Regions from separate parts of the Actinoallomurus oryzae genome, predicted to be linked through region 2. Evidence: predicted binding sites of a transcription regulator. Region 2 holds the regulator's gene; the other holds the start of a gene.

Region 1 (15,967 bases), on a different contig from region 2:
CCACCGTCTGCCCGGTCGTCGCCGGCTCCAGCGCCCAGTCGAGCACCTCGCGGACGTCCGAGGCCAGGTGGACGGTCAGCTGCTCCAGCACCTCCGCCGGCACGTCGTCCAGATCGGGCTCGTTGCGCTTGGGGATGAGGACCGTGGTGATCCCCGCCCGGTGCGCGGCGAGCAGCTTCTGCTTGACCCCGCCGATCGGCAGGACGCGCCCGGTCAGCGAGACCTCGCCGGTCATCGCCACGTCGGAGCGTACGAGCCGGCCGGACAGCAGCGACGCGAGCGCGGTCGTCATCGTGACGCCGGCGCTCGGCCCGTCCTTGGGCACGGCCCCGGCCGGCACGTGGACGTGCACGCCGCGGTTCTTCAGGTCGCCGACCGGCAGTTCCATCTCCGCGCCGCGCGAGCGCAGGTACGACAGGGCGATGCGGGCCGACTCCTTCATGACGTCGCCGAGCTGGCCGGTCAGCGTCACGCCGGTCTCGCCGGTCTCCTCGTCGGCCAGCGACGCCTCGATGTAGAGCACGTCGCCGCCCGCGCCGGTGACCGCAAGGCCGGTGGCCACGCCCGGCACCGCCGTACGGCGCTCCTCCTCCTTGAGCGAGGTCTCCGGGGTGAACCGGGGCCGCCCGAGGTAGTCGCGCAGGTCACCCGCGCCGACCGACACCGGCAGGGTCACGGTCTCCAGCGCGACGTTCGCCGCGACCTTGCGGAGCACCCGCGCGATCGACCGCTCCAGGCTCCGTACGCCCGCCTCACGGGTGTACTCCCCCGCCAGCAGCCGCAGGGCGTCCTCGCCGACCGTGACCTCCTCGGCCGTCAGGCCGGCCATGTCGAGCTGACGGGGCAGCAGGTGGTCGCGGGCGATGGTGACCTTCTCGTCCTCGGTGTAGCCGTCGAGCGAGACCAGCTCCATGCGGTCCAGCAGCGGGCCCGGGATCGTCTCCAGGGCGTTGGCCGTCGCCAGGAAGACCACGTCGGACAGGTCGAGCTCCACCTCGAGGTAGTGGTCGCGGAACGTGTGGTTCTGCGCCGGGTCCAGCACCTCCAGCAGGGCGGCCGTCGGGTCGCCGCGGTAGTCGGCGCCGACCTTGTCGATCTCGTCGAGGAGCACGACCGGGTTCATCGATCCCGCCTCGCGGATCGCGCGCACGATCCGGCCGGGCAGCGCCCCGACGTACGTGCGGCGGTGGCCGCGGATCTCCGCCTCGTCCCGTACGCCGCCGAGCGCGACGCGGACGAACTTGCGCCCCATCGCCCGCGCGACCGACTCCCCCAGCGAGGTCTTGCCGACACCGGGCGGGCCGACCAGGGCCAGTACGGCGCCGGAACGCCGTCCGCCGATCACGCCGAGCCCGCGCTCCTCACGCCGCTTGCGCACGGCGAGGTACTCGACGATGCGCTCCTTGACGTCGTCGAGCCCGGTGTGGTCCTCGTCGAGGACCTTCCTGGCACCGACGATGTCGTACGCGTCCTCGGTCCGTTCGTTCCACGGGATGTCGAGGACCGTGTCGAGCCAGGTGCGGATCCAGCCGACCTCGGGCGACTGCTCGGCGGTCCGCTCGAGCTTGTCGACCTCCTTCAGCGCGGCCTCGCGCACCTTCTCCGGCAGGTCGGCGGCCTCCACCCGGGCGCGGTAGTCCTCCTCCTCGCTGGAGGGGTCGCCGCTGAGCTCGCCCAGCTCCTTGCGGATGGCGGCGAGCTGCTGGCGGAGCAGGAACTCCTTCTGCTGCTTCTCCACTCCCTCCTCGACGTCCTTGCGGATCGTCTCGGCGACGTCCAGCTCGGCCAGGTGCTCGCGGGTCCAGCCGATCGCCAGCTCCAGCCGCTCGGTCACGTCGGTGGTCTCGAGGATCCGCACCTTCTGCTCAGCGTCGAGGTAGGACGCGTAGCCGGAGCGGTCGGCCATCACCGACGGGTCCTCGATCTGGCGGATCATGTCGATGACCTGCCAGGCACCGCGCTTCTCCAGCACGCCGACGACCAGGGCCCGGTACTCCTTGGCCAGTTCGCCGGCCCGCGCGCCGAGGCCGGTGTCCTCGGCCACGGTGCCCTCGACCCACAGCGCCTTGCCCGGGCCGGAGGTACCGGTGCCGATGCGCACCCGCGCCACACCGCGTACGACGGCCCCGGGGTCGCCGCCCGGCAGCCGGCCGATCTGCTCGATGACCGCCAGGGTGCCGACGGCCGCATATTTCCCGTTCAGCCGAGGCACGATGAGCACCTGCGGCTTGTCATCCTCGTTGTCCGACGGCGTCCCCGGCGCCGTGGTGCGCGCCGTCTCGATGGCGCCTCGTACCTCATCGTCCGTAAGAGACAACGGCACGACCATCGCGGGCAGCACGACCTCGTCGTCGAGGGGCAGCACCGGCAGGGTGACGGTCTTGCTCATCAGGCCTCCAAAGATTGAGTCACTCACACTCAAGAAAGGAGAGCCGTGATCTATTTCCCGGAGGTCGTTCGCTCTGAGCGAGCACCACCACGCACCCCTACATGGCCCCAACGCCCTTCCCCCGCATGCCGCCCGAAGAACACCGGAGCTCAGGCTCCTCGCCGGCGCGGCTCCGTGCGCAGGCCGTCGCAGATGACGGTCATCATCCGTAGCGCCATCCGCCGGTCACCCTGTTCCCGTTCCGCGGCGGCATGAATGCTGTTCAGCAGGGCACGGACGTCGGCGATGCCGATGTCGGCGCGGACCTGACCGCTGTCCTGGGCTCGCTTCACCAGGCGTTCCAGCGCTCGATCCAGCTGCTCCGTCTCGGCCGCGATCCTGGCCTTCGCGTCGATGCCGACTCCGGCCAGGATCTCGGCCAGCCCCCGGTTCTTCATCCCGCGTTCGACCATGCCGAGGCAGAACCCGAAGAACGCCTCGCCCGGATCCTCGGCCTCGGCCAGGCCGCGCGCCTCATCCGCCGGCTGGGCGATGTGGCTGAGCACGATGGCCTCGAACAGCGACTCCTTGGTCGGAAAATGCCGGTGCATCGTGCCCGCGCCCAGCCCGGCCCGCCGGGCGATCTCATCGACCGGTACGCCCGAACACTTTCGATCAGGAGATCACGCATGTCATCTTCGGCTACTCCCACTCCCCCGCGAGGTTCTCGCGCGAATGCACGAGCTGACCGTCACCGACGAGGCGGCAGCCGTCGACCTCTATGCGGGGAACGCGGTGCACGAGATCCCGTTCGCCCCGGCCGGCGCCCCGGCCCGCGTCGAGGGGCGAGAAGCCCTCCGCCGGCTGATGGACGCTCAAGGCCGATCCCCGGTGAAGTACCAGAGCTTCGAGAACGTGCAGGTGTGGGAGACCACCGACCCTGAAGTGATCATCGGCGCCGTTGCGCTGTTGCTCGCCGTACGGCTGCTGCCACGCGATCCAGACCGTGAAGTCGACGATCGCATCGACGTCACGGGGCCGGCCCTGCTGCCCCCGGGGCTTGCCGCGCTTGTCTACGGCTTGTCCCAGGCCGGCAACGACGACCCGCGGCTGATCGCGGGTACCGCCGCGGGGCTGGCCTTGCTCGCGGCGTTCACGAGCCGCGCGATCCGAATGGCCGGCGGGAACACGCGTCCGTCACGGCTCCTCCCGGGCGCGTGCGTCGCGCAGCCTGAGGATGGAGATCGCGGTAAGCGCGACGGCACGGTCTTCGTCATGTGACAGCTCCGCGAGGGCACGTGACGGCGTGATCCCCGGGATGTCCGCGAGCGCCTCCGTCAGCCGTCGGCGCACAGACGGTGCGTCGGCGCCGCGGGCGAGGCAGTCGACGAGCCTGGTGGCGATCTGATCCGCCAGCGCGGGGTCGGTCGCCAACGCGCTCAGCGCATCGGCCGCATCGGCGTCGTTCGCCTCGTCGACGATCATGTCGATCAGCGTCGGGACCGCGTCGGCCACTCCCCGTGCGCCGAGCGCCAGAGCCGCGCACCTGCGGACCACGATGTCGGAGTCGGTGAGGGCGTCCCGCAGCAGTGCGGTCGCCTCCCCGTCCGGGATCTCGGCGATGGACTGGACGGCGCGTTTCCGTACCTCGGCCGCCGGTGAGCCGAGGCCCTCCGCCAGCCGCGCCAGTCCGCCCCCGCCCGACTGCGCCAGAGCCCATCGGAGGGCTCCGGCGACGTTGGGGTCCGTCTCGCTCAAGGCCGCCTCGGCCAGAGCCTCCGCCGGCAACGGAACCCCTTCGACCGAGGACAGGGCCGCACGCTGGCGCCTCCCCGCGCTCTCCGAACCCAAGCCCTGGAGGAGCGCGACGATCTGGAGGACGCCCTCCCAGCCGGCGGGTTCGGCGGCATCGATCCGATGGAGTCGCGTGAGGAGCTCCGTCTCAGCCGCGATGCGTTCCCGCGTCTGGCGGATGAGGTCGTCGACGAGCTCCGAGGGCGTGAAACCGGGATCATCCAGCGCGCGCCCGACTTCACGCAGCGACAGCCCCAATGACCGCAGGCTCTCGACGTGGAAGATCCGCCGGATGTCCTCGCGGGAGTACTCCCGGTAGCCGGCCGTGGTACGACCCGTCGGCCGCACCAGGCCGAGCGACTCGTAGTGCCTGAGCATGCGGGCGCTGACCCCGGACCGTCGTGCCACCTCACCGATCAACACTGCCCCTCACTCCTCCTGCCCGGTCGTGCCGAGGGCCACGAGGCGCTTCGCCTCCTCGATCGCGAACTCGAATCCGGCATCCGGGTCGCGCCACAGCCGCTCCGTGGCGATCGCGTGCCGACGCACGCGGGGGTCGGGATCCGTCATCGCGGCGCGCAGGGTCGGCATGATCACCTCACCGAGCGCGATCAGCGCCCGGCTGAGGCTCAACTGCGTCTCACGCTCGCCTCGCCCGAGTCGTGTCGCCAGCACGCCGGCCAACTCGGATTCTTCATTCTCGGGCACGAGGACGACGGCTGCTCGCCACGCGGCCCGCGCCACCTCGTCGTCGGCGTCGGTCAGCAGCGCTCGTGTGATCGCCGGCCACGCTCGCCGATCCCCGATCTTGGACAGCGTGTGCAACGCCTGGCTCCGTCCCTGCGCACGCTCGGAGTGGAGTTCGTCGATGAGCCTGGGGACCGTCATCGCTGGTGAGTGGCGGGTGAGTGCCCAGGTCAGCATGTCGCGCACAAAGAATTCAGGCTCGATCGCGCAGCGTTCGACGAGCCGGTCGATGAACCCCGGGTCCGGGGTCGTGCCGGCCGCCATCGCCACCTGCAGCCGCACCGACGAGTCGCCGTTGTCCAGCCCCTGGAGCGCTCGCATCGTGTTCGTGTCCTCTTTCGGCATGGTCGTCGGACCACCTCCCAGGCCGCAGTGAAGGCCTTGTCACCGTGTCAAGGTCAAGCGGGAGGGGCCGTCCGTATCCGGGCGGGCCGGCCGCGTCGGGCGGCTCGCCCCGATAACGGCTGGTGCACCGGAGCCAGAGCTTGCGATCATCACGGCATGACCGCCCCCGACACCGCGATGCTGGACCGCCTCGCCGCCGAGTGCGCTCGGCTGGTCGCCGCCGACCACGGCCGCCGCCTCGACGGTTCGCTCGCCTCCCTCGTCGAACTGGACGAGGTGTGCCTGGCCCTGCTGGCCGACGGGCCGCTCGCCGAGGACCGGCTCCGGCTGTGGTGGCGACTCGTCGGCGCCTATACCGGCCGGGTCCTGGTCCAGGCGTACGGCGGCACGTGGATCGATCACGAAGGAAGCCTCGCCGTCGAGGTCTCCGGGGTGAAGGCGTTCCCCTTCTCCACCGCCCACCGGGTGCTGAGCGGCGAGGAGGGCAAGAGCCTGGCCTCCTTCGGACGGGCTCTGCCCGTCATCATCGATCGGCAGAGTCGCGTCCCAGGGACTCCCGACTAGCGTCCGTACGCAGGCCGCCGCGGTCGGAGGCCTCGCACCCCGGCTCACTCCCGTGCGGTCACCAGGGTGACGGGTCGCCGCCGCGTGGCCGACAGCGTGCTCCACACACTGGCCGCGCCGGTCACCAGGAAGGCCCCGGGGACCAGCAGGAGCAGCGGTGTCCACGGCACCGCGACGAGCGGCACGCCGACCGCGCGGACGCCGGCCGCGGCGATGCCGGCCAGCGCGCCCGCCGCGACGAGGCCGCCGAGCGCCAGCCCGATCGCGGTCACCGCCGACGCCTCGATCAGCGCCATGCGCACGACCTGTGGCCGGCTCAGGCCGGTGACGCGGGCGACCGCGAACTCCGCCGTACGCTCGGCGCCGGCGATGATCACGGCGTTGACGACGGCGACGGCCGCGTACAGGCCGCCGAGCCCCATGAGGACGGCGAAGATCGCCATGTTCCCGCGCTCCTCCGCCGCGGCCCGGTCCCCGGCCCAGCGCGCCACGGTGCGCACCGTGCCGATGCCGGCGGCGCGAAGCCGCCCGGCGACCGCCGCAGGGTCGGTACCGGGGGCGACCTGGACCACGGTCTGTGCCGGTGCCCGGGCCGCGATCGCGTCCGGAACCAGCTCGCGCGGCACCAGGAAGTTGTCGGCGCCGTTCTCCAGGGTCGGCGGCAGCAGGGCGACGATCCGCAGTCGCATCCGCCGCCCGCCGACGCGCGCGGTGACCACGTCGCCGAGACGCCACCCCTCCTCGCTCTGCCCCGGAGCCACGGCGATGGTCCGGCCGTGGAGCCGGTCCAGTGAGCCGGCACGGGCGACCGGCCGGTGCGTTCGCCCGTAGGCCGGCGGGTCCACCGCGACGACTCCCGAGTAGACGGTCCGCCGGTACGCACGGCCGGCCCTCCGGTGCCGGCCCGTCACGGAGACGGGCACCGTGGACTGGACCGACGCGACCGCGACCCCGGGCACCTCCGCGATCCGCGCGGCGGCCGCACCGGTCGAGTCCACGACCAGGTCTCCCGCGACGATGCGCCTCTGCTCTTCGCCGACCATCGTCGCCAGCGAGTCCAGCGTTCCGGTCAGACCGAGGACCAGGGCGACGAGCACGATCAGCGGAGCGGCCGTGGAGGCGCTGCGGCGCACGGCGTCCCGCAGGTTCGCCTGGGCGAGCTCGCCGAGGGTGCTCGGCCGCAGCGCCAGCCCGAACAGCCTGCCGGCGAGCGGCACGACCAGCGGGCTCAACAGGCTCAGCGCCACCGCGCCGAGAACTGAGACGCCCAGCGCGATCACGATCGCCCCCAGGACCTCGGACGCCTGCCCGACCCAGATCATCCAGATCGTGAGGGCCAGGAGGGACGTGCCGAAGAACCAGCGGGACACGGTCATCACCCGCGCGGCGCGTCCGGCGTCGCGCAGGGCCTCCAGCGGGCGTACCGCCGCCGCCCGCCGGGCGGCCGCGAGCACCCCGAGCAGCGCCACCCCGAGCCCGGTGCACGCCGACGCGAGCATGATCCCGCCGTCCAGACGCGGGGAGAACCCGGCCGGCAGGAAGCCGAACGCGACGAGCGACCAGGATTGCGCCCAGGTGGCGGGCACGCCGATCAGCACTCCCGCCGCCGTCCCGGCCGTGCCGAGCAGCGACGCCTCGCACAGCAGCAGGCCGAGGAGTTGCGGGCGGCTTCCCCCGGCCAGGCGCAGCAGCGCGAGTTCCTTACGGCGCTGGGCGACGGTGAAGGCGAAGGTCGAGCTCACGATGAACAACGTCAGGAACGCCGCCAGCAGAACCGTCATCCCGAGCAGCGTCGCGGCGCCCGCGTAGGCGTCCCGCAACCGCTCCCTGGCCTGGCCGGACGGGCTCGAAGGTATCTCCGCGTCGGAGATGGCCGCCATCACCAGCAGCGACGACTGCAGGAGCGCGACGCCCAGGGCCACGGCCACGATGGCGCCGGCGAACAGCCGGCGATGCTCCCGGAAGGTCGTGAGCGACAACCGCAGCACGTTCATCCCTCCAGCCGCGCGAGGCGGTCGGCGACCGCGCCCACGGAGGGCCGGACCAGGCGGTCCACGACCCGGCCGTCGGACAGGAACACCACGGCGTCCGCGCTCGCGGCCGCCGCCGGATCGTGGGTGACCATGACGATCGTCTGGCCTCCCGCGTCGACCAGTCCGCGCATCAGCCCGAGCACCGTACGGGCGGACGCGGAGTCCAGGGCGCCGGTCGGCTCGTCGGCGAACAGGACCTCGGGCCGGGTCACCATCGCACGAGCGATGGCCACCCGCTGCTGCTGGCCGCCCGACAGCTCGCGTGGCCGGTGCCCCAGCCGGTCCCCCAGCCCGACGGCCGCCAGCACGTCCCGAACGTCCTTGCGGGACACCCCGCTCCGGGCCAGTCTCAGCGGCAGGGCGACGTTCTGCTCCGCGGACAGAGACCCGATCAGGTTGAAGCTCTGGAAGACGAAACCGACGGTACGGCGCCGCAACGCGGTGAGGACCCCGTCCGGCGCGGAGGTGATGTCCCGGCCGAGCAGGAAGACCCGCCCGTCGCTCACCTTCTCCAGGCCGGCCGCGCAGTGCATCAGCGTGGACTTTCCCGAGCCCGACGGCCCCATCACCGCCGTCCACGACCCGGCGGGAAACCCGATGTGCACGCCGTCGAGCGCACGGATCCGTGCCTGTCCCGCCCCGTACTCCCTGGTCACGCCGCGCAGTTCCACGACGATCCGGCTCACTCCCGCGGGCCGTTCCGGCCCGGTCCGTCCCACCATCATGAAGTCGATCCCATCGGCGGGCCGGGCCTCCATACATCGGGCCGGGCCACCGAGACACCGAGGCCGCCGTTCGACAGCGGCTCCGCGACGGACGCCACCGGCCGGCCGGCGAACAGGCGGGGCCGCAGGTGGCTGGTCCAGCCGAACTCCTCGCCCCAGTAGAAGGGCGTGAGAGGGATGACCGCCGCCATCAGCAGCAGAGGCGACGCCCATTCCGGCAGGCCGGAGACGCCCAGTGGCGCCAGGTCGGGCTGCCACAGGCCCAGCGCCGCCGCCACCGTGACGGCGGCGGCGACGGCGACGAGCCGTACCAGCGGGTTGACGAGCGAGAGCCCGACCGCCGGCCGGGCGGTGAACAGGTAACCCCAGGACAGGCCGCAGGAGATGAGGAGGTACGCGAGTACCCCTGTGCGCGTTTTCAAAGCCCCGAACGCACCTTTCCGTGTCAGTCGGACGCGTCCGTTCACGGAATCACCGAGCCGGTGGCGCGGCCATCACGGCGGACCACCGGATCCGAGGTAGTGCTGGGCCTACCAGGTCGATGGCTGCGGCCTCATGAGCGGTTCGAACCTAGGCAGTGCTGGGCCTACCAGGTCGAACGCGGCGCCGTCGTGAGCGGCGGGAACCGAGGCCGCCGGTAGCGTGGCGCGTGTGCCCTCCCCCGTGCCGAACACCGCGCTGGAGGCGGTCGCCCGGCGCCGCTTCCTTCTCAGCCGCTGGCCGTGGCGGTCTCTGGGCTACCTGCTGACCGCCGCCGTGCCCGTGTTCGTGGCCGTCCTGCCCCTGGCGCTGCTCACCTCGCCGTGGGCCGTCGCGCTACGCCTGGCGACCCGGGACGGGCGGCCGCCGTACGGCGTGATCACGTCGCTCGTCGCGCTCGGGCTGCTGCTGGTGGTCGGCATCGGCCCGCTGGTGGCCCTGCCCCTGGCGGAGTTGGAGCGGGGACGGCTGCGCCTGGTGGACTCGCGGCCGGTGGCGTCCGCGCACCGCCGCCCGCCGGCCGGCGGGCCGTGGCCGTGGCTGCGCAGCCGCTACACGGAGGCGGCCACCTGGCGGGCCCTCGGCTACACCGCCCTGCTCGTCACCGTGACCGTCGCGCTCTGGCCCGCCGTCCTGCTGCTCCTGCTGCTGATCGGCGGATTGGTCGCGAGTCCGCTCCTGGCGCGGGACGGCCATCCCGTGTCGCTCATCGTCGGCCACGCCGGTACGCCGACGGCGGCCCTGCCGTACGCGATCGCCGGTCTGGTGCTGCTACCGGTCACCGCGTACCTGCTGGCATTGCTCGCCGGTGCGCACGGCGCGATGGCGCGGGCCCTGCTCGCGCGCGGGACCGGCGAGCGGCTGCGCGCGGAGCTGGTCGAGGTGTCGCGCTCGCGCGCCCGGCTCGTCGGCGCCTTCGAGGCCGAACGCCGCCGGATCGAGCGTGACCTGCACGACGGCGCCCAGCAGCGGCTCCTCAGCCTCACCCTGCAACTCGGCCTCGCCCGGCTCGACCTCCCGCCCGAGTCGCCCGCGAGCAGGAGTGTCGCCGACGCGCACGAACAGGCGAAACAGCTCATGGTCGAGTTGCGGGAACTCGTCCGCGGCATTCATCCCCGGGTGCTCACCGACCGGGGACTCCCGGCGGCGATCGGCGAGCTGGCCGACCGGTTCCATCTCCCGGTGACGGTGACCGCCGACCTGCCCGCCCGGCCGCCCCGCCACGTCGAGGGCACGGCCTACTTCGTCGTCGCCGAGGCCCTCACGAACATCACCAAGCACAGCGGGGCGACCGCGGCGAGCGTCACCGTTGGGCACGACGGAGACGTGCTCACCGTGGAGATCCACGACGACGGCGACGGCGGCGCGGACCCACGGCGCGGCACCGGCCTGACCGGCCTGGCCGACCGGGTGGCCGTGACGGACGGGAGAATGCTGCTGTCGAGCCCGGACGGTGGGCCGACGGTCCTACGAGTGGAGCTTCCGTGCAGCCTGAGCGAACCGCGGTCCGAGTAGTCCTCGCCGAGGACGGCGTGCTCCTCCGGGAAGGGCTCGCGGGACTGCTCCACAGGTTCGGGTTCGAGGTCGCCGCCACGGCCGGCGACGCCGCCACGCTCAAGAAGGCCGTCACCGAGCACGCCCCCGACCTGGTGATCACCGACATCCGGATGCCTCCGGAGTACACGGACGAGGGGCTGCGCGCCGCCGTCGAACTCCGCCGCTCCGACCCGAGCCTGGCCGTCGTCGCGCTCAGCCAGTACGTCGAACTGAGTTACGCCTCCGATCTGCTCGACTCCGGCGACGGCAAAGGCGTCGGCTACCTCCTCAAGGACCGGGTGGTCGACGTCGAGGAGTTCGTCGCCACGCTGCGCCAGGTGGCCGGCGGCGGAACCGTGGTCGATCCCCAGGTCGTACGCCAGTTGCTGCGCCGGCAGCGCGACCCGCTGAGCCGCCTGTCCGCACGGGAGCGTGAGGTTCTCGGCCTCATCGCCGAAGGGCACTCGAACACCGCGATCGCCCGGCTGCTCGTCGTCTCCGAGGCCACGGTCGGCAAGCACGTCGGTGGCATCCTCACCAAACTCGACCTCCCTCCGGACGACGACACGAGCCGCCGGGTCCTCGCGGTACTGACCTACCTGCGGAGCGGCTCCGCCCGATGACGCGCACGGCCCGCGCCCGGCTCATCGCCTTCGGCCCGGACGTGACCGCGACCAGCACCGCCGGCCGGGTTCGGCGTTTTCGGCGCGAGACTCCCGAGCGGACGACGGTCAGCGACTGATCACGCGCTGGGCGACGAACACGAACTCCCGCCCCGGGCGGTCCGGGGCCTGCCGTACGTCCAGCACGCGATAGCCGCCGTCGGCCATGCTCCGCTCCAGCTCGTCGCGGTCGCGGAACCTCAGCGTCGAGTCCGAGGTGAGGACCGCGCCGTCCGTCAGGAACCGGTAGATGCAGCGGAAGGAGACCAGGGGGAGGCTGACATCGGTGACCTCGAGACGCCGCTCCACCGGACCGATCCCCGGAACGTCGAGGGTGAGCGGAGCCGTGTCGGCGGCCCACTCCTCCCAGGCGCGGCGCTCGGGACGCCGGGTCTCGAACACGAGGTGACCACCGGGACGAAGCGCGGCGTGAACGCCTCGGAGCGTCCGTGCCCAGTCGTCGTCGGTGAGGAAGACCTGCGCGACGTTCCCGGTCATCACCGCGAGGTCGAAGCCGGACGCCGTGGCGGCGAGCCGAGTAGCGGGTGGGAAGGCGGGCTCGGCCATCAGACGCGCGTCGCCGTGCACCCAGGTGATCCTTCCGGCCGGGTCCTTGGATCGCGCGACGTCGAGCGACGCCTTCGCCGGGTCGACGCCCACGACCGTACGGCCGCTCTCGGCGAGCAGGACCGCCAGGCAGCCCGTCCCACAGCCGACGTCGAGCACCCGGTCCGCGCCCAGCTCGCCGGCGATGGCGACGTAGGCCGCGAGGTCGTCCCGGTCGCCGTCGAAGGCGTCGTAGAGGGGTGCGAGCCGGGGATGGGCGAAGAGCGCGTCGGGCACCAGGCGACCGTACTCGCGGCGGGGCGCTCCGGCGACGGGTTTTCCCGCTGCGCTACGCCTCCGGTGAAACCACGTGTCGCCCGTCCGTCCGGATCGCCAGGATGGCCGACATGAGACTGCTCGTACTGGGAGGAACACACCACGTCGGACGCGCCGTCGTCGAGGCGGCGCTGGCGCGGGGCGATGAGGTCACCACCGTCAACCGGGGACTGAGCCGGGCGCCCGCACCCGGGGTGGAGGCGCTCATCGCCGACCGGACCGACCGTGACGCCCTGCGCCGGGCGGTCGCGGACCGGGAGTGGGACGCGGTGATCGACACCTGGAGCGGACCGCCGCGGATGGTGCGCGACGCGTGCGAGTCGCTCGCCGGCCGGACCGGTCACTACGGGTACGTCTCCAGCCGGTCGGTCTACCGGTGGCCGATCCCGCGCGGCGCCGACGAGAACGCCCCGGTGGTCGACGCCGACCCCGGCGCGGAAAACGACGAGGACTACGCCGCCGCCAAGCGCGGCGGCGAGCTCGCCGCGCTGGAGACGTTCGGCGACCGGGCGCTGCTCGCCCGCGCCGGACTCATCCTGGGCCCGTACGAGAACGTCGGCCGCATGCCGTGGTGGCTGCGCCGGATCGAGCGCGGCGGGCCCGTCCTGGCGCCCGAGCCCGAACGCCCCCTCCAGTACATCGACGCACGCGACCTGGCCCGCTGGATGCTGTCGGCCGCGGACCGCCGGATCTCCGGCGCCTTCAACGCCGTCAGCCCGACCGGGTACTGCACGATGCGCGAACTGCTGGAGACCGCCGTACGGGTGACCGGCGCGGACGCGGAACTCGTCTGGGTCTCCCCCGAGGCGATCGAGGAGGCGGGCATCAGCCCCTGGATCGAACTGCCGATCTGGCTGCCGCAGGACGAGGAGTACGGGGGCATGCACGACTCGGACGTGTCCGCCGCCGTCGGCACCGGCCTCACCTTCCGGCCGATGCCGGAGACGGTCGCCGACACGTGGACCTGGCTCCAGACGGAGGGAGACCCGGAGCCGCAGCACCGGCTCGGACTCGACCCGGACAAGGAGCGGCGCGTCCTGGCGAAGATCAGCACCCGGTGAGCCGGCGACGCGAGCCTTCAGGACGGGGGAAGGTCTTTGAGGTAGCGGACGCCGCGGTCGCCTGAGTCCTCGTAACCGAGGTGCCGGTAGAAGGGGTGGGACCCATCGCGGTGCCGCCCGCCGGTGACCTCCATCCGTACGCAGCCGAGGTCGCCGGCCGGGCGTTCGGCCGCCGCGGCGTCGCCGGGCCGCGCACTCCGGATGACGAGATCCGCGCTCATGAGCCCTCCTTCGTCGGGGGAGTGACCAGGCGCACTGTGCTCGCGTCTCCTTCCCGTCGTGTACGCCGGTCAGCGCAGGCGCGAGGACGAGAGGATCGACGCGACGTGAGCGACGACCATCGCCCAGGTGACGCCCGCGATGGCCATGACGGCCAGCCGGGTCGGTCCCAGACCTCCGGCCGCCGCATCGGCGACCGCGGCGCACAGGAGGACGAGGGACGCCTCGATGCCGTTGGTGATGCGGTGGAGCTTCACCGCCGAGGCCAGCCGCCGGACCGAGGCGAGACCCGCCGCCCGAGGCCGTGCCGCTTCGTCGCCGGCCGGCGCCAGGCCCCGGCGGGCACGCGCGACGTCGACAAGGTCGGTCGAGGCCTTCAGCAGCACGATGCCGAGCGCCGCAGCCAGCCCGACGGACACCCATGCCGCCGACGCGCCGCGGGCCGCCCGGAAGCCCGCTCCCACCATGAGCGCGGCGTCGGCCAGGTACGCGCCGAGCCGGTCGAGGTAGATACCCGTCGCGCTGTTCTGCCCCCGCCACCGGGCGACCTCGCCGTCCACGCAGTCGAACAGCAGGAAGAGCTGGAACAGCAGCGCCGCCGCTACGGCCCCCGCCGGTCCGGGAACGAGCAGGGCCGGGCCCGAGGCCACGCCGCACACCACCATCGACCACGTCAGGGCGTCCGGCGTCACCCGGGTGCGGACGAGGCGGCGGGTGAGGCGCAACGAGATCCGCCGCATGTACAGGCGGCCCGCCCAGTGTTCGCCGTTGCGGCTCCGCAGCTTCGCGCCCGGCTGGCAGACCTCGCGCAGTTCGGCGAGTGTTGGAACGGTGGCCGCGCGGGGCGTTTCGAGCATCCGGTCAGGATAGGGGCTTCGCGGCCGCCGCCACCCGTGGTGCGCCACGACCGAGATCACTGCGCGGGAGGGCATGTGGCGGTCGGATGGACGGGGTTCACCGCCGGGTGAAGGCGCGGATGAGTTCGGCGAGTCTCTCCGGGCGGTCCAGGGGGATGAGCGTGTCGCTGTCGCCGACCTCGGCCAGGTGGGCCTGCGGCAGGAGGGCGGCCAGGCGGCGGCCGTGGTCCAGGGGCATCACGCGGTCCTCGGTCGCCCACACCACCAGGGCCGGGCGGTCGAACCTCGGCAGGCGTTCCGCGGCGGCCAGCAGGATGTCCGGGTCGGCCGCGGCGGCGCGCAGGACGCGTACGGTGTCGCGGCGGATCTCCGGCCGGGTCAACACCGGGCGCATCCATCGCGCGGTGGCCGCGTCGCCTCGCCTCGTCAGGTGGCCGAACGCCAGTGGCAGGCGCCGTACGGGACGGAGCCGCATCTGCTGCATGAACAGGCCGAACAGCCACGGCGACAGCCGGCCCGAACGCACCAGCGTGCGGCCGGTGAGTCCCGGCGGGAAGTTGTCGAAGGCGTCACACGAGACCAGCACCGCCCCGGCCACGCGCGCCCGGTCCTCGCCGATGAGGAGCTGGACGAGCGCGCCGCCCGTGTCGTTGCCGACCAGGGTGACATCGCGCAGGTCGAGGCGGTCGAGGAACTCCGCCACCAGCTTCGCCACGCCCGGGAGCGACAGGTCGGCCCCGGGGTCCATCGCCCGGCGATGGGCGCCCAGGGGCAGCGTCGGCACCACGCACCGATGGTCGGCGGACAGGTCGGCGACCGGGCCGTCCCACAGCGAGGCGTCCATCATCAGGCCGTGCAACAGGACGAGCACCGGGCCGTCACCGGTGTCCTCGTACTCGATGACGCCGCCGGACAGCGTGACCTCTCTCGCGCCGCGGCTCTCTTTCGCTCCGTGTCCCGGCATGGCGGACCTCCGCTCAGGAAATGAACCGTGCGGTTCACATTTCCAAGTGAACCATGTGGTTCGCACATGCTCCACGGTGGGTACGGCTAGACGGCGGCCTCCTCGCGTTCCAGCGTCCGGACCAGGGCCTCGAAGCCCGCGGCGACCCCCGCGTCGTCCTCGCCGATCAGTCGTTCGAGCAGGAAGCCCCGCAGGGTCGCGAGGATCATCTGGGCGACCTGGGCTCTGCGCTCCTCGGTCCAGCCGTCCGGGCACAGGGACCGCAGCACCGGCAGATACTGCCCCGAGGCCTCCCGGCCCAGCTCGGCGTACCGCGCCGGGTCGTACATCGCCAGGCCCATCGCCTGGTCGAGCACCCGCCGCAGCCCCGACTCCTCCTCCATCAGGATCGGCCAGATGGCGCGTACGCCCTCCGCCAGCGTGCCGCCCCGCGCGGCGATCGCGGGCAGCGCGTTGCCGATGCGGCGTTCGCGCAGCTTGAAGACCGCCTGCCGGAGCAGGTCCTCGGCCCCGTCGAAGTGGTAGAGCAGCACCTTGTGCGTGGTGCCGGCCGCACGCGCGGCACGCCGGAGCGAGAAGTCCACGAGCCCGTTCGCCGCCAGATCGTCGGTGACCCGGTCGAGCAGTTCCCGCCGCCTCGCCTCGCCGCGCGGCGACCCCGCCGACCGCCGGTACCCCGCACGTGAGCCGTCATGCGCAGAGGTGTTCATGCCCCCAGCTTCCCAAGCTG
Region 2 (15,967 bases):
CCGGGCCAGGCGCGGCCGGAGGCTCTCGGCGGCCACCCAGTCGACCACCTGGCCCTCGTGGCTCTCGGTGACCTCGTCGGGCCGGAGACGGCCGAGCGCGCGGTAGCGCCGTGTCTCCTTCCGCCGATGCTCGGCGACGAGCCTCGTGGCGATGCCGAACAGCCACGGCCGTACGCCGCCGCGGGAGGCGTCGAAGGTGTTCCGCTTCCGCAGGGCGACGACAAAGGTGTCGGCGGCGATGTCGTCGGCCACGTCGCGGCCCAGCCGGCCGGCGATGTAGCGGTAGATCTCGTGGAAGTGCTGGTCGTACAGGTCGGCGAACACGGCCTGCGGCAGGTGTGATCCTGCGTCCTGCGGCAGGTCCGGTCCGACGGCCGAGGGCGGCGTCCGCGGCCCGGCCCTCACGCGGGGGGCTCCGTCATCGAGGTCACCTTCCGGTGATCGGTATGGCTTACACCGGTACTCCGGCGGAGCACCCCTCAGCTTTCACACGGCACCGGACGGCGACGCCATCGGCCGTACCCCGCACCGCCACGCGCCGACGTCGAGGTCGCGCGTGTCACCCGACCGACACTCCGGCTAAGCACGCATGGCCGCCCATATGAGTAAATAGAGTTCTACAACGCGTTACATGCGCATATAGCGACATTCGCTTGGACCGTCTTGCAGGTACCGCCGACACGGCCCCGATCGGGCCCCGTGACGTCTGGGGGACGCAAGTGAAGAACGCGCCCGGCCTGCGGCCGGCGGTGGGTCTCGCCGTCGCCGCCCTGCTGGTGGGGGCCTCCCCGCCGGCCAACGCCACCACCGCGGCCCGGACCGCCGCCACAACGGCCACTTTGGCCACCCACGCCACGCCGACCACCGCCGCGGCGGGACTCCGGGCGATGCCCCGCGCGTACCGGCTGGTTCTCCAGGCGCAGTTCCAGACCACGAACTACTACTGCGTCCCCGCCTCCACGGCGATGAGCCTGTCGACGTTCGGGATCAAGGTCAGTCAGGACGCCCTCGCCAGGAAGATGAAGACCACGATCCGCGGCACCGGCGGCGACAACGCCGCCTCGGTCATGGACGGCTACCTGCACCCGCGGCGGTACGACGACCGGATCGTCGGCGACGTCGTCGGCCGTCCCCAGATCCTCATGCAGCGGGTCTCCTACGACGTCGGCACTCTGCGCCGGGCGCCGATCATGCAGGTGTGGATGGAGAGGCTGCCCTGGAACCAGGGGCGGCTCAGGGGCCACTGGATCGGGCACGCCATCCTCGCGTACGGCTACGACCAGAACACCGGGATGATCACTGTTTTCGACCCCTGGCGGCCGACCGGCGGCACCCACACGCTGCCCGCGAAGGTGCTGGCCAAGGCACTGCAGAGCGGCGCCGGCATGCACTACATCTCCCGCCGCTAGCCCAGGGGACCGGCGGCGCCGGATCCACGGACCCATTCACCACAGATTTCCTGTCGTACGCGGGAACACCGCGCCGCGCTCCCACGTTGAACCAGTCAGCAAAGTTGAGTGCGACAGACTCAAGTCATTTGACAAGCCGAAACGGCTCGGGCAACCTTGCGTCTGCTGGACTCAGCTTCATGGACAAGAGAGCACGGTCGGAGGAACCAACTCATGGCACGAGCGGTCGGTATCGACCTTGGGACGACCAACTCGGTCGTCGCGATCCTGGAGGGTGGCGAGCCCACCGTCATCGCCAACGCGGAGGGGTCGAGGACCACGCCGTCCGTCGTCGCCTTCGCCAAGAACGGTGAGGTTCTCGTCGGCGAGGTCGCCAAGCGCCAGGCGGTGACCAACGTCGACCGCACCATCCGGTCGGTCAAGCGCGAAATGGGCACCGACTGGAAGCAGAAGATCGACGACAAGGACTTCACTCCTCAGCAGATCAGCGCCTTCGTGCTGCAGAAGCTCAAGCGCGACGCCGAGGCGTACCTGGGCGAGAAGATCACCGACGCGGTGATCACCGTCCCGGCGTACTTCTCGGACCACCAGCGGCAGGCCACCAAGGAGGCCGGCCAGATCGCGGGCCTCAACGTCCTGCGCATCATCAACGAGCCGACCGCCGCGGCGCTGGCGTACCACCTGGAGAAGGAGGGCGAGGCCACGATCCTCGTCTTCGACCTCGGTGGTGGCACCTTCGACGTCTCCCTCCTCGAGGTCGGTGACGGCGTCGTCGAGGTGAAGGCGACCAACGGCGACAACCACCTCGGTGGTGACGACTGGGACCAGAAGGTCGTCGACTGGCTGGTCACCAAGTTCAAGAACGCCCACGGCGTCGACCTGTCCAAGGACAAGATGGCGCTGCAGCGGCTCCGTGAGGCCGCGGAGAAGGCCAAGATCGAGCTGTCCAGCTCTTCGGAGACGAGCATCAACCTGCCCTACATCACGGCTTCCGCCGAGGGCCCGCTCCACCTGGACGAGAAGCTCACCCGGGCCGAGTTCCAGAAGATGACCTCTGACCTGCTCGACCGCTGCAAGGTCCCGTTCCAGCAGGTCATCAAGGACGCCGGCATCAAGGTCAGCGACATCAACCACGTCGTGCTCGTCGGTGGCTCGACCCGCATGCCCGCCGTCGCCGACCTGGTCAAGGAGCTGACCGGCGGCAAGGAGGCCAACAAGGGCGTCAACCCCGACGAGGTCGTCGCGGTCGGCGCGTCCCTGCAGGCCGGCGTGCTCAAGGGCGAGGTCAAGGACGTCCTGCTGCTCGACGTGACCCCGCTGAGCCTGGGCATCGAGACCAAGGGCGGCATCTTCACCAAGATCATCGAGCGGAACACCACGATCCCGACCAAGCGGTCGGAGGTCTTCACCACCGCCGACGACAACCAGCCGTCCGTGGAGATCCAGGTCTACCAGGGCGAGCGCGAGATCGCGGCGTACAACAAGAAGCTCGGCACCTTCCAGCTGACGGGCCTGCCCCCGGCGCCCCGCGGCGTGCCGCAGATCGAGGTCACCTTCGACATCGACGCCAACGGCATCGTGAACGTCGGCGCGAAGGACCTCGGCACCGGCAAGGAGCAGTCGATGGTCATCACGGGCGGCTCGGCGCTGCCCAAGGAGGACATCGACAAGATGATGCGCGAGGCGGAGCAGTACGCCGAGGAGGACCGCAAGCGCCGCGAGGAGACCGAGACCCGCAACAACGCCGACACGCTCGCCTACTCCACCGAGAAGTTCCTCGGTGAGAACGACGAAAAGATCCCGGACGAGGTGAAGACCGAGGTCCGTACGGCGCTGGACGAGGTCAAGAAGACCCTCGAGGGCACCGACATCGACGCGATCCGCTCGGCGTCAGAGAAGCTCGCCCAGGTCAGCCAGAAGATGGGCGCCGCGATGTACGCCCAGAACCAGCCCGGTGAGGGCGCGCCCACCGCCGACGCCGGCGCGGGTGCGCAGGGCACCGCCCAGGAGGACGAGGTCGTCGACGCCGAGATCGTGGACGACGACAAGGACAAGCGCGAAGGCGGTGCGGCGTGAGCCGCACTCCCCTCTCCGCCTTGGCCCTTTTCGCGAAGGAGGAAACGTGAGCGGAGCGAACCAAAAAGCACAGCACGGTTCGTCACGCGCTGACGAGCCGCTAGGCGAGGAGGAAGCGTGACGGAGCGTCGTGACGACGCCGAGGAGCGCGAGGGTCCGGTGATCCGCGACAAGCGGCGCATCGATCCCAAGACGGGCAAGGCCCGGGAGTCGGCGGAGCCGGCTCCCGGGTCCGCCCCGGGCGCTCCCGAGACCGCGGCCGACGAAGAGGTCGCGGACCTCAAGAGGCAGCTGGCCGAGCGCACGCTCGACCTCCAGCGGCTTCAGGCGGAGTACTCCAACTACCGCAAGCGGGTCGAGCGCGACCGGGTCATGGTGCGCGAGCAGGCGCTGGCGAACGTCCTGACCGAGCTGCTGCCGGTGCTCGACGACATCGGGCGGGCGCGCGACCACGACGAGCTGAACGGCGGGTTCAAGCAGGTCGCCGAGGGCCTGGAGGGCATCGCCGGCAAGCTGGGTCTGCAGTCGTTCGGCAGCCCGGGCGAGCCGTTCGACCCGAACATCCACGAAGCGCTCATGCACTCCTACTCCGCCGACGTCACCGAGCCGACGGCCGTGCAGATCCTGCAGCCGGGCTACGGCATCGGCGAGCGGATCCTCCGGCCGGCGCGCGTCGCCGTGGCCGAGCCGGGCGGTGACGCCGGGCCGGCCGAGCCGGAGGAGCCCGAGGAGCCGGAGCCGCAGGAGACGGCCGAGGCCGAGGGCACCGAGGCGGAGACGCCGCCCAAGGCCGAGACGGCCGACGAGGACTGACCGACGAGCGACAACGAAACGAGGTAAGGGGCGCCGGTGAGCACCAAGGACTATTTGGAGAAGGACTACTACAAGGTCCTCGGTGTTACGAAGACCGCCACCCAGGACGAGATCAAGAAGTCGTACCGCAAGCTCGCTCGCCAGTACCACCCGGACGCCAACAAGGGCGACGCGGAGTCCGAGGAGAAGTTCAAGGACATCTCCGAGGCCTACGACGTGCTGTCGGACGAGAAACGGCGCAAGGAGTACGACGAGGCTCGCAGCCTGTTCGGCGGTGCGCGCCCCCGGGGAGGAGCCCAGGGCGGGTTCGGCTTCGACCTGGGCGACCTGTTCGGGAACACGGGCACCGGCTCGACCACGGGTGGCACGGGCGAACGCATCGGCGACCTGTTCGGCGGGCTGTTCGGCCGCCGCCAGGCGGGTCAGCGGCCGCGTCGTGGCACCGACGTCGAGTCGGAGATAACGCTGACGTTCGGCGAGGCGCTCGACGGCCGTACGGTCCCGCTCCGGCTGACCAGCGAGGCGGCCTGCCCGACCTGCCGGGGGACCGGCGCCAAGGCCGGCACGGTCCCCCGGGTGTGCCCCCGCTGTGAGGGCACCGGGCAGGAGAGCCGCAACGCCGGCGGGTTCGCCTTCTCCGAGCCCTGCCGCGAGTGCCACGGCCGTGGCCTGGTCGTCGACGACCCGTGCGGCACGTGCTACGGCAGCGGTCGTGCGCAGAGCACGCACACGATCCAGGCGCGCATCCCCGCGGGAGTGCACGACGGGCAGCGCATCCGCATCAAGGGCAAGGGCGCGCCGGGAGAAAACAGCGGGCCGAACGGCGACCTGTACGTCATCGTGCACGTCAAGCCGCACAAGGTCTTCGGCCGTACGGGCGACAACCTCACGCTGAAGGTGCCGGTCACCTTCCCGGAGGCCACGCTCGGCGCCGAGATCAAGGTGCCGATCCACCGCGGCCAGCCCAAGACCGTACGGATCCCGCCGGGCACGCCCAACGGACGGGTGCTGCGGGTCCGCGGCCAGGGCGCCCCACGGCGCGACGGCACCCGGGGCGACCTGCTCGTCACCGTCGACGTGCAGGTTCCCAGCGAGATCGACGACACCACCCGCGAGGCGCTGGAGAAGATGGCCGGCAGCCTCGGTGGTGACGGCGTACGGAGCGACCTGATCCGGATGGCGCGAGAGGAGTGAACATCATGGACCCTTTCGGCGACGACAGCCCGGTCTACGTGATCTCCGTCGCCGCGGAGCTGTCCGGGATGCACCCGCAGACGCTCCGTACGTACGACCGGATGGGCCTGGTCTCACCGGGTCGTACGTCCGGCCGCGGCCGCCGCTACTCCATGCGCGACATCGTGTTGCTGCGGGAGATCCAGCGGCTGTCCCAGGACGAGGGCATCAACCTGGCCGGCATCAAGCACATCCTCGACCTGCAGCGTGAGTCCGAGGCCCTGCGGGCCGAGGTCGCACGGCTCAGGGGGCTGGTCGAGGAGCTGGGCAACGAGCTGGAGTCCACCCGGGCGGTGGCCGCCCGGCTCGCCCGGCTGAAGAACACCCCCGAGTCGACGGCCGGCGCCGAGCTGGTGCCGATCCGTCAGACGAGTGTGGTCGTGTGGCGCTCACGCGGGGAGGAATAAGTGGACTACAAACGGACCGAGAAGAGCCAGGAGGCGCTCTCCGCCGCCCTGCGCCGGGCGGCGACCGAAGGGCACCCGCACGTCGAGCCCGCTCATCTGCTCGTCGGGCTGCTGTCGCAGGGTGAAGGCACCGTACAGCGCCTGCTGAAGGAGGTCGGCGCCGATCCGCAGGCGCTGCGCCGCCAGGCCGAGGAGCAGATCGCCGCGCTGCCGAAGGCCGCGGGCGCCACGGTCGGCGCGCCGGAGACCTCGCGGGCGCTGCTGGTGGTGCTGAACACCGCGGCCAACCGCGCCCGGCAGCTCGATGACGAGTTCATCTCGACCGAGCACCTGCTCGTGGCCCTGGCGGCCGACGGCGGGCCGGTCGCGAAGCTGCTGCGCGAGGCCGGCGCGACCCCCGACGCCCTGCTGGAGGCGTTCCCCAGGGTCCGCGGAAACGCCCGCGTGACCAGCGAGAACCCCGAAGACACCTACCAGGCGCTGGAGAAGTACGGCGTCGACCTGACCGAGCAGGCCCAGGCGGGCAAACTCGACCCGGTCATCGGCCGTGACAACGAGATCCGCCGCGTCGTGCAGGTCCTGTCGCGGCGCACGAAGAACAACCCGGTGCTGATCGGCGAGCCGGGCGTGGGCAAGACCGCGGTGGTCGAGGGCCTCGCCCAGCGCATCGTCGACGGCGACGTCCCGGACACGCTGAAGAACAAGCGGCTCGTGGCGCTCGACCTCGGTGCGATGGTCGCCGGCGCGAAGTTCCGCGGCGAGTTCGAGGAGCGCCTCAAGGCGGTCCTGAGCGAGATCAAGCAGAGCGACGGGCAGATCGTCACCTTCATCGACGAGCTGCACACCGTGGTCGGCGCGGGCGCGGCCGAGGGGTCGATGGACGCGGGCAACATGCTCAAGCCCATGCTGGCCCGCGGCGAACTGCGCATGATCGGCGCGACCACGCTGGACGAATACCGCGAGCGGATCGAGAAGGACCCGGCGCTGGAGCGCCGGTTCCAGCAGATCTTCGTCGGCGAGCCGTCGGTCACGGACACCGTCGCGATCCTGCGCGGGCTCAAGGGCCGGTACGAAGCACACCACGAGGTGGTGATCACCGACGCGGCGCTCGTCGCCGCGGCGGCGCTCTCCGACCGGTACATCACCGCCCGGTTCCTGCCGGACAAGGCGATCGACCTGATCGACGAGGCCGCGTCCCGGCTGCGCATGGAGATCAACTCGCGGCCGGTCGAGGTCGACGAGCTCCAGCGTGTCGTCGACCGGCTGGAGATGGAGCAGCACCAGCTCAGCAAGGAGTCCGACGCGCCCTCTCAGCAGCGTCTCGAGCGGATCAAGGCCGAGCTCGCCGACCGCAAGGAGCAGCTCAACGACCTGAACGCGCGCTGGCACGCGGAGAAGGAGGGCCTCAACAAGGTCGGTGAGCTGAAGAAGCGCATCGACGAGGCCGAGAGCCGGCGGGAGCAGGCCTTCCGCCAGGCGCAGATCGACGGCGACTGGAAGCCGCCGAGCGACATCGCGATCGAGATCGAGCGGCTCCAGGACGAGCTCGAGACCGCGGCGGAGGCCGCCAACAACCCCAACGCCATGGTCAAGCGGGAGGTCACCGCCGACGACGTGGCCGAGGTGGTCGGCGCCTGGACCGGCATCCCGGCCGGGCGTCTGCTCGAGGGCGAGACGGCCAAGCTGCTGCGCATGGAAGAGGAACTGGGCCGCCGCCTGATCGGCCAGTCGAACGCCGTCCGGGCCGTCTCCGACGCCGTACGCCGGGCGCGGGCGGGCGTCGCCGACCCCGACCGGCCCACGGGCTCGTTCCTGTTCCTCGGCCCGACCGGTGTCGGCAAGACCGAGCTGGCCAAGGCGCTGGCGGACTTCCTGTTCGACGACGAGCGGGCCATGGTGCGCATCGACATGAGCGAGTACGGCGAGAAGCACTCCGTCGCCCGGCTCGTCGGCGCGCCTCCCGGCTACGTCGGATACGAGGAGGGCGGTCAGCTCACCGAGACGGTCCGCCGCCGGCCGTACTGCGTCGTGCTGCTGGACGAGGTCGAAAAGGCCCACCCCGAGGTCTTCGACGTGCTGCTGCAGGTGCTGGACGACGGACGGCTGACCGACGGCCAGGGCCGTACGGTCGACTTCCGCAACACGATCCTGATCATGACGTCGAACCTCGGCTCGCAGTTCCTGGTCGACCCGTCGCTGGACAACGGGGCCCGGCGCGACGCCGTGATGGGCGCGGTCCGGGCGAACTTCAAACCGGAGTTCCTCAACCGCCTCGACGACGTGATCATCTTCGACGCGCTGTCCACCGAGGAGCTGACGAAGATCGTCGATCTCCAGGTCGACCGGCTCGCCGCGCGCCTGGCCGACCGCCGCCTGACGCTGACGGTGACCGACGCGGCCCGCGACTGGCTGGCGCTGACCGGCTACGACCCGGCGTACGGCGCCAGGCCGCTCCGCCGGCTCGTGCAGAGCGCCATCGGCGACCAGCTCGCCCGCGAGCTGCTGGCGGGCGAGATCCGCGACGGCGACGAGGTCGTCGTGGACGCCGACCCGACGGCCGACCGCCTGACCGTCAAGCCCACCGTCCCGGCCGCCTGACCCGTCCACGCGCAGTGCGCGGGGGAATGACGTCCGCTCGCCCCTGATGCGGTCGGTCGATCGCCGGGACGGGTCAGCACTCGTTTCGGGCACGCCCTGCGGGCGTGCCCGAAGCAGGGAGGTCAGGAATCCGGGTCGGCGGGTGGGAGTTCACAGAGCTTCTCTCCGCTCGCGATGTCCGCGAGAACGCGCTGCAGCTGTTGTATCCGCTGGTTGGCCTCTGTCATGAGGCGCACGGTCAGGCGCTGCCAGTCGGCGAGTTCCGGCTCGGCGGGGAGTTCGGCGAAGAGCTCCCCGACCTCAGCGATGGACAGACCGACGCGTTGGGCCACACGGATGATCTTTGTCCGGCAGATATCGGGTTCACGGAATCGGCGTTGGTTGCCGGCGGTACGTTCGCCGGTGAGCAGGCCGTGGGCCTCGTAGAACCGCACGGCCGAGGGTGCCACCCCACTGGCGCGTGCCAGGTCCCCGACTGACAAGTACGCCTGCTCGGTGACGCCGGCCGTCATGGTGAACTCCCACACGCTTGACTTCAACCAATGTTGAACTCCTAGCGTAACGGGCACCGCGAAGCGAGAGCCAGCGGTCAGCCCTGTTGGGAGAACGGCGCGTGGGCGTGGTGCGTGCAGCGACGGTGTCGAGGTTCGGTGGGCCGGAGGTGTTCGAACTGGTCGAGACGCCCGATCCGGTGCCGGGCGCCGGGGAGGTCCTGGTCGGTGTTGAGGTGATCGACACCCTGTGGCTGGAGACGATGGTGCGCTCAGGGGCGGGCCAGGGCTTTTGGCCGATGCGCCCGCCGTACGTGCCGGGAAACGGGGTCGCCGGTCGCGTTGTGCGGGTCGGTGCGGGTGTCGACCAGAGTCTGCGTGGTCGCCGAGTGGTGGCTCATACCGGTGGGGAGGGCGGTTACGCCGATCGTGTCGTGGTCGCGGTGGAGGCGGCGGTGGCGGTGCCCGACGGCGTTGACCTCACGGTGGCCGCGGCCTTGTTGCATGACGGAGTGACGGCGCTGGCCCTGTTCGACACGGCGAAGGTCGGCCCGCGCGACGGAGTGCTCGTGATCGGTGCCAGCGGTGGCCTGGGGTTGCTGTGTGTGCAACTCGCCCGTGCCCGCGCGGCGAAGGTGGTCGCGGTCGCCCGTGGCGCGAAGCTGGAGCGGGTCGCACGGCTCGGTCCCGACGCGTTGATCGACTCTGCTCGGCCGGACTGGGTGGAGCAGGCACGGGCGGTGTTCGGCGAGCACGGCGCCGACGTCGTGCTGGACAATGTCGGCGGCGCGCTCGGTGAGGCCGGCTTCACACTCACCGCCCGCGCGGGACGGTTCTCCGCCCACGGCATGCCCAGCGGGCGTTTCGCGAGTATCGACCGGCGGGCCGCCGACGAGCGAGAGGTCTCGGTGACCGGTATCGAGGCGGTGCAATTGTCCGACCGCGACCGCACGCGCTATGTCGAGCAGGCGCTGCGCGAGGCCGCCGCAGGCGTGATCGCACCGGTCATCGGACAGACGTTCCCGCTCGAGCGGGCCGGGGCGGCGCACGCCGCCATCGAGGGCCGCACCGCGTTCGGCAAGACCCTGATCACCACCGGCGTGTGATCCGAAGCAGGAGGGGCATCCGCCATGGAAACCGATCGCTACCCACATGAAGTGAGTGCGTCCGCGCGCGATGTGGCGTAATCAGATACATGCCCCAACTCGTCGTAGGCCCCCTGCTCCGCCACGTCGGGCCGGACACCGCCGCGATCTGGCTCGAAACCGACCAGCCGTGTGACGTGCGCGTGCTCGACGCGACCGCCCCGACGTTCACCGTCCACGGGCACCACTACGCGCTCGTCCAGGTCGAGGGCCTGGCCCCCGGCTCGGACACCGAGTACGAGGTCGCGCTCGACGGCGAGACCGTCTGGCCCGAGCCCGGCTCACCGCCCAGCCGGATCCGGATCCCCGAGCCCGGCGCCCGGCAGCGGATCGCCTTCGGGTCGTGCCGCGTCGCCCCCGGTGTGGAGAGCATCCACGGGCCGGACGCGCTCGGCGCGTTCGCGCGGCGGCTGGCGGACGGGCACGAGTGGCCCGACCTGCTGCTGATGGTCGGCGACCAGGTCTACGCCGACGAGACCGGGCCGGAGATGCGGGAGTTCATCAAGGGCCGCCGCGACACCGGCGAACCTCCCGGCCTCGAGGTCGCCGACTACGAGGAGTACGCCCGGCTGTACCGGCTCGCCTGGACCGACGACGCGATGGTGCGGTGGCTGCTGTCCACCGTGCCCAGCCTGATGATCTTCGACGACCACGACATCCGGGACGACTGGAACACCTCCGCGGCCTGGCTGCGCGACATCCGCGCCCGGTCCTGGTGGCACGACCGGATCACCGGCGGGCTCGGGGCGTACTGGATCTACCAGCATCTGGGCAACATGTCGGCGGCCGAGCGGACCGCGGACCCGGTCTACCGGCGGGTGCTGGCGGCGGACGGCGATGCCGGGCCGATCGTCGACGAGTTCGCCGTACGCGCTGACGAGCAGCCGGACGGCACCCGGTGGAGCTACGCCCACGACTACGGGCGTACGCGACTCGTCGTGGTCGACAGCCGCTGCGGGCGGGTGCTCCACGACGGCCGGCGGTCGATGCTGGACGACACCGAGCTGGCGTGGGTGCAGGAACAGTGCCGCGGCGACGTCGACCACCTCATCGTCGCCACCTCGCTGCCGTTCCTGCTACCGGCCACCATCCACCATCTGGAGTCGTTCGACGAGGCGATCGCGGGCGGCGCGTGGGGGCGCCGCCTCGCCCGGCTCGGCGAGAGGGTCCGCCAGGGCGCCGACCTGGAGCACTGGGCCGCGTTCGAGGCGTCCTTCCGCGCGCTCGCCGACACGCTCCTGGAGGTCGCGCGGCGAGAGGGCGGCCCGCACAGCATCACGCTGCTCTCCGGGGACGTCCACTACTCCTACCTCGCGCGGGTCGCCGGCACCGGCACACCGATCTCCCAGGTGGTCTGCTCGCCGATGCGCAACCACCTGCCGCTGAAGTTCCGGCTGCTCCAGCGCGCGGCGTACGGGCGGCTCACCGACGGGCCGGCCCGCGCCCTCGCCCGGCTCGCCCGGGTGCCCAGGGCCCCGATGAGATGGCGGCTGAGCCACGGCCCCTGGTTCGACAACGCCGTCGCCACGCTCGCGGTGGACGGGTCCACGGCGACCGTACGCTGGGAGGCCGTCGGCCCCGACGGGGCGCTCCGCGAACTCGACCACGCGTCCCTGTCGAAGGTCCTCTGAGGGCGGCTCCGCCGCTCAGCGGGTCGGGGCCGCCGTCGCTCCCTCTTCCGTCTCGGCGATCTCGGCGAAGCGCTTCTCCGCCGAGGCGCTGGGCCGGTATACATTTCGGGACTTATCCGTCGCCGGAAGGCTGGTCTCGATGTCGATCCCCGGCACCCCGCCAGGTTGGCCACCGCAAAATGGCCCGCGCTTCGGACCTGGAATGCCTCCCGGCGGACCTCAAGTGCCTCCCGGCGGGCCTCCCATGCCTCCCGGCGGGCCTCCCATGCCTCCGGGCGGGCCTCCGGCGCCTCCCGGAATGCCGCCGGGGCGTCCGCTTCCGTCCGCGTCTCCCGCCCGGAAGCCGCCGGTCGCTCTGATCGTCATCGCCGCGCTCGTCGTGCTCGTCGGGGGTGGTGGCGGCGTCTACCTGGCGACGATCTCCGGCGGCGCCTATCCGAAGGTCATCTGGGCCTGTGCGCTGCTCCCCGCCGCCGACGCCGCGACGCTCGTGCCGCACGGCCTGCCCAAGGGGAGTCCGCCCGGCGACGGCGACGGCGAGTCCACCTGCACGTGGAGCAACCTGGTCGCGGTGAACGCCGGGCTGGAGAAGACGAGCGCCAACCTGACCGTCCGCGCGCGGCGGACCGGGCGTGGCCTGCTGCGCTCCGCGGAGAGCAACGCGCATCAGTGGCTCGTCTCCGAGACGGACGGCAGCAGTGCCGTACGGTCCGCGGGCACGCCGGTGTCCGGCTACGGCGACGAGGCGATGCGTGTGCCCAAGGCGTTCGGCGGGGAGTTCGACTCGATCGTGTTCCGGGACAGCAATGTCGTCGTCGAGGTCGCGGTGGAGCTCGACGACCACCCCGGCGCCCAGACGTCGGAGGCGTGGAGCCGTACACAGCGGGCCGCCTCGCTGACCGCGCGGCAGCTGCAGAGGCTACGCGGCTGATCGGGGCCCTCCTGTACGGCGAGCCCCCTGACGCGCGACCCGCCGTCCGCGCCGTGCTCAGCGGAACTGGCGGCCTGGCGCGTCGTCGGTCTTCTTGAGCAGCTCGTCCAGCAGCGCGTCGTACCGGTCCTCCGGACGGCGCAGGTCGAGCCGGCAGCGGTAGCGGATGCGCAGCAGACCCTCAAGGCTCTCCTGGTCGCCCGCCCGCGCCAGATCGGCGCCCTCCGTGGCCCAGTCGTGCGCCGCGACCAGCTCGCCCTGCTCGTACAGCAGCTCGGCCACCGCGCGGTGGACCTCGGGGTCCTGCGGCGAGTCGGCACGGACCTGTGCGATCAGCCCCCGCGCCTCGTCCAGCTCACCCAGCTCGAACAGAGCGCCGGCGAGATAGATCCGCGGATCGCCGTAGGTGTCGCCGCCGTCGGCGAGCGCGTCGCGATAGGTCTCCGCCGCCTTGCCGTGGTCTCCCGCGTGCTGCCACTGCTCACCCGCACGCAGCAACAGGCTGGCGCGTGACACGCCGCCTGAGACCGTCTCGGCGAGCTCGACGAAACGCTTCGCCGCCGATGCGTGATCGCCCGTGCGGAGCGTGTCGAACTCCATGTCATCGAGATCGTCTTCGGTCACATGCGTCACCTTCTAGACGCTACCCGGCGGACCTCCTGCGAATCTGGTCATTTCGCATCATCCCCGCGACACGTCACAAGGGTTCGCCGGACGGGACGGCCCCCGCCGCGAGAAGGCTATACGCGGCGTGAGCGTTCGAGCGCATCCCAGAACCCTCGCCGGAGGGCGTGTCGCACCTCGTCGTGCAGCAGAAAGTCGATCGGCAGCGAGGACCCCTGAAGCAGCCGGGCCTCAAGGTCTGACGGCATTCGCGGCTTGCGCGCGAGCACGGCCTCGAGCCACAGGGCCGGCGCGTCGCGGGCGACCGACTCGCCGAAATCTTGACCCTCCTGGTGGGCGGCCTTGACCGCGTCGGAGAGCGTCGGCGTGGACTGCTGCGGCTGCGGCGGGGGGATCTGCTGCGGGCCGGTGTAGGGACCGACGGGCTGCTGGACGTACTGCGGGCCGCTGTTGTTGCCGTTCGACGACGAGCCTCCCGACGACGGCGGGCTCGACGACGGCGGGGAGCTCGCGGGCTTGGGCGGGATGATCGGCGGCGCGGAGTGCGTCGGCGCCGAGCGCAGCGGCGGCACCGGGATCACCGGGCCGGCGGTCGACGGCTGGCCCAGGCCCGACGTGGAGGAGGAGGACGTGGACGAGCCGCCGAGCTGCGGCGGCGGCGCGGTGATCGGCGTGCTCGGCGGCGGGCTCGAATGCTGTGTCGACGGCTGCAGCGGGGACAGCGCGCCGCCGGTGGTGCTGCTCCCGTGTCCGTTGGACAGCGGCGGCGAGGAGGTGTCCATGCCGGCCAGCAGGTTGACGTACGGCCGCAGGTGGCCGGAGCCGATCTCGATGAGGTCGTCGCACTCGTGGCGGAGCACCCGGGAGATGGTCCAGTTGCCGTCCACCGCGACGTGCAGCACGCTCACGCGGACGCCGTGGTCTTGGGCGTCGGCGATGACCTGGGCGATGTCCTCGTCGCCGCTGACGACGACGGCGTCGGCGACCCCGCCGTTGCGGGCGAGGGTCATCAGGTCGCGGTGGATCTCGGTGTCGACGCCCTCACGGCGGCCGGGGCGGATGCGCGAGAGACGGAGCTTGATGCCGGGCAGGTCGGCGAGGGCGTCGTGCTCGGGCGACCGGCGACCCTCGACGGTCGCCTCGTACCAGTAGCAGCGCAGCAGCGGCAGGCCGGTCCGCTCACGCGCCAGGTTGCCGAGCAGCTGGAGGAGGCCGGCGTAGTCCCACGAGACGGACTCGCGACGGCGGGTTCCGTGCACCGCCATCGCGCCGTCCGCCAGGAGATAGCTGGCATCAACGAACAGCGCGCAGCGATCCACGCGACACCGCCCCTTCCTCGGCACGAGACCCTATATCGATGACTTACGGGTGAACTTTCGAGCCGGCGAGCGACCTTGGGCAACCAAAGCGTAGTGAAGTCCGCCGCTGCCGTATGGCGATCCAGTAATTGGAGTCTCCTGAGGACTATGGGGCGAATGCGGCTTACTTCGATTCGGTTGGCAAGACCACTCCGGCGTGTCACGTTGACTCGGTCGCTCGACACTGTAGGACGAGTCACCTGACAACACAGTGTGACTTCCGAAGCTCGATAGTCAGTACGTCCGTTCGGCGACGGTATCACCCGATTCTGAAGCGGCGGAACATCTCAGAGAGCCGAGATGAGGGCGGTGAGAGCCTCCGCCGTACCTGTGGGGTCGACCACCGCCGAGAAGTGCGAAAACGGGCATTCGCGGACCTCCCAGCCACGCATCCGCGCCTGCCGTACTTGATCTTGGTAACGCCCCGAGGTGGCCAGGTATCCGCACGGCGCGTCCGGCCAGTCCTGGGCCATCGGCGGCTCCTCCGCGAGGAAGTCACCGCCGCGATCACGTACCGTGACGCCGGCCGGCACCTCCCCCTCCCCGTACGGGCGGCTGGTCCCGGAACCGGGCAGCCGGGCGTCGAGGAAGACGTAGCCGCCCACGAGCCGGTGGGCCGCCCGCTGCGCCGCCGCGATGGGCGGCACGAGCGGCCCCGCGTCGCCGTGCGCGACGAGCACCAGCGGCGGCCTGGCCCCGGCGGCGGTGATCTCCAGCGCGGCGCGTGCGACGTAACGGGCGGCGTACGGCGGCCGGTCGTCGTCGGTGATCTCCGGGACCACCACGTCGTACGCGCCGAGCGCCGCGGACAGTGAGCCCCACGCCGATGCGGTGGTCAACGGACTGTGCAGGAGGACGAGCGTGCCCGGTGTCATGACTAAAGTTTCAGGCATGACGGACCGGGACGATCTCCTCGCGGAGATCAAGAGCAAGGCGGTCGTGCACGGCAGGGTGGTCCTGTCGTCCGGCCGGGAAGCCGATTTCTACGTCGACCTGCGACGGGTGACGCTCGACGGACGGGCCGCGCCGCTCGTCGGCCGGGCGATGCTCGACCTCACCGAGGACCTCGGGTACGACGCGGTCGGCGGGCTGACGCTCGGCGCCGACCCGGTCGCCACCGCGATGCTGCACGCGGCGGCCGCACGCGGGCGGACGCTGGACGCCTTCGTCGTCCGCAAGCAGGGCAAGGCGCACGGGTTGCAGCGGCGCGTCGAGGGCCCGGACGTCGCCGGGCGGCGGGTACTCGCCGTG

Evidence for each region. The regulator HspR, encoded in region 2, represses chaperone genes until heat shock. The targets are predictions, from matches to a motif close to ANTTGAGTCNNNNNGACTCAANT.
Region 1: lon (endopeptidase La) is a predicted target of HspR. The motif match lies at 2,402-2,424, and genes of this name have one in related genera.

The regions. Positions count from the first base shown of each region.
Region 1 is NZ_BAABHF010000019.1:756,114-772,080, forward strand. It holds gene lon (endopeptidase La) at 1-2,389, opposite strand, end outside; gene ABEA10_RS17610 (SbtR family transcriptional regulator) at 2,539-2,934, opposite strand; partial or broken gene ABEA10_RS17615 (TetR family transcriptional regulator) at 2,947-3,018, opposite strand; gene ABEA10_RS17620 (hypothetical protein) at 3,104-3,649, shown strand; gene ABEA10_RS17625 (MerR family transcriptional regulator) at 3,566-4,585, opposite strand; gene ABEA10_RS17630 (HEAT repeat domain-containing protein) at 4,592-5,254, opposite strand; gene ABEA10_RS17635 (hypothetical protein) at 5,411-5,818, shown strand; gene ABEA10_RS17640 (FtsX-like permease family protein) at 5,863-7,812, opposite strand; gene ABEA10_RS17645 (ABC transporter ATP-binding protein) at 7,809-8,576, opposite strand; gene ABEA10_RS17650 (hypothetical protein) at 8,573-8,998, opposite strand; gene ABEA10_RS17655 (sensor histidine kinase) at 9,228-10,571, shown strand; gene ABEA10_RS17660 (response regulator transcription factor) at 10,541-11,215, shown strand; gene ABEA10_RS17665 (hypothetical protein) at 11,212-11,334, shown strand; gene ABEA10_RS17670 (class I SAM-dependent methyltransferase) at 11,324-12,097, opposite strand; gene ABEA10_RS17675 (NAD-dependent epimerase/dehydratase family protein) at 12,208-13,197, shown strand; gene ABEA10_RS17680 (hypothetical protein) at 13,215-13,418, opposite strand; gene ABEA10_RS17685 (CDP-alcohol phosphatidyltransferase family protein) at 13,488-14,273, opposite strand; gene ABEA10_RS17690 (alpha/beta fold hydrolase) at 14,371-15,237, opposite strand; gene ABEA10_RS17695 (TetR/AcrR family transcriptional regulator) at 15,324-15,947, opposite strand.
Region 2 is NZ_BAABHF010000009.1:471,617-487,583, forward strand. It holds gene ABEA10_RS04025 (RNA polymerase sigma factor) at 1-405, opposite strand, end outside; gene ABEA10_RS04030 (C39 family peptidase) at 720-1,409, shown strand; gene dnaK (molecular chaperone DnaK) at 1,623-3,485, shown strand; gene grpE (nucleotide exchange factor GrpE) at 3,603-4,298, shown strand; gene dnaJ (molecular chaperone DnaJ) at 4,335-5,492, shown strand; gene ABEA10_RS04050 (heat shock protein transcriptional repressor HspR) at 5,498-5,938, shown strand; gene clpB (ATP-dependent chaperone ClpB) at 5,939-8,536, shown strand; gene ABEA10_RS04060 (MerR family transcriptional regulator) at 8,659-9,048, opposite strand; gene ABEA10_RS04065 (zinc-binding dehydrogenase) at 9,150-10,133, shown strand; gene ABEA10_RS04070 (alkaline phosphatase D family protein) at 10,223-11,803, shown strand; gene ABEA10_RS04075 (hypothetical protein) at 12,102-12,734, shown strand; gene ABEA10_RS04080 (tetratricopeptide repeat protein) at 12,792-13,358, opposite strand; gene ABEA10_RS04085 (NYN domain-containing protein) at 13,475-14,677, opposite strand; gene ABEA10_RS04090 (hypothetical protein) at 15,004-15,591, opposite strand; gene pyrE (orotate phosphoribosyltransferase) at 15,608-15,967, shown strand, end outside.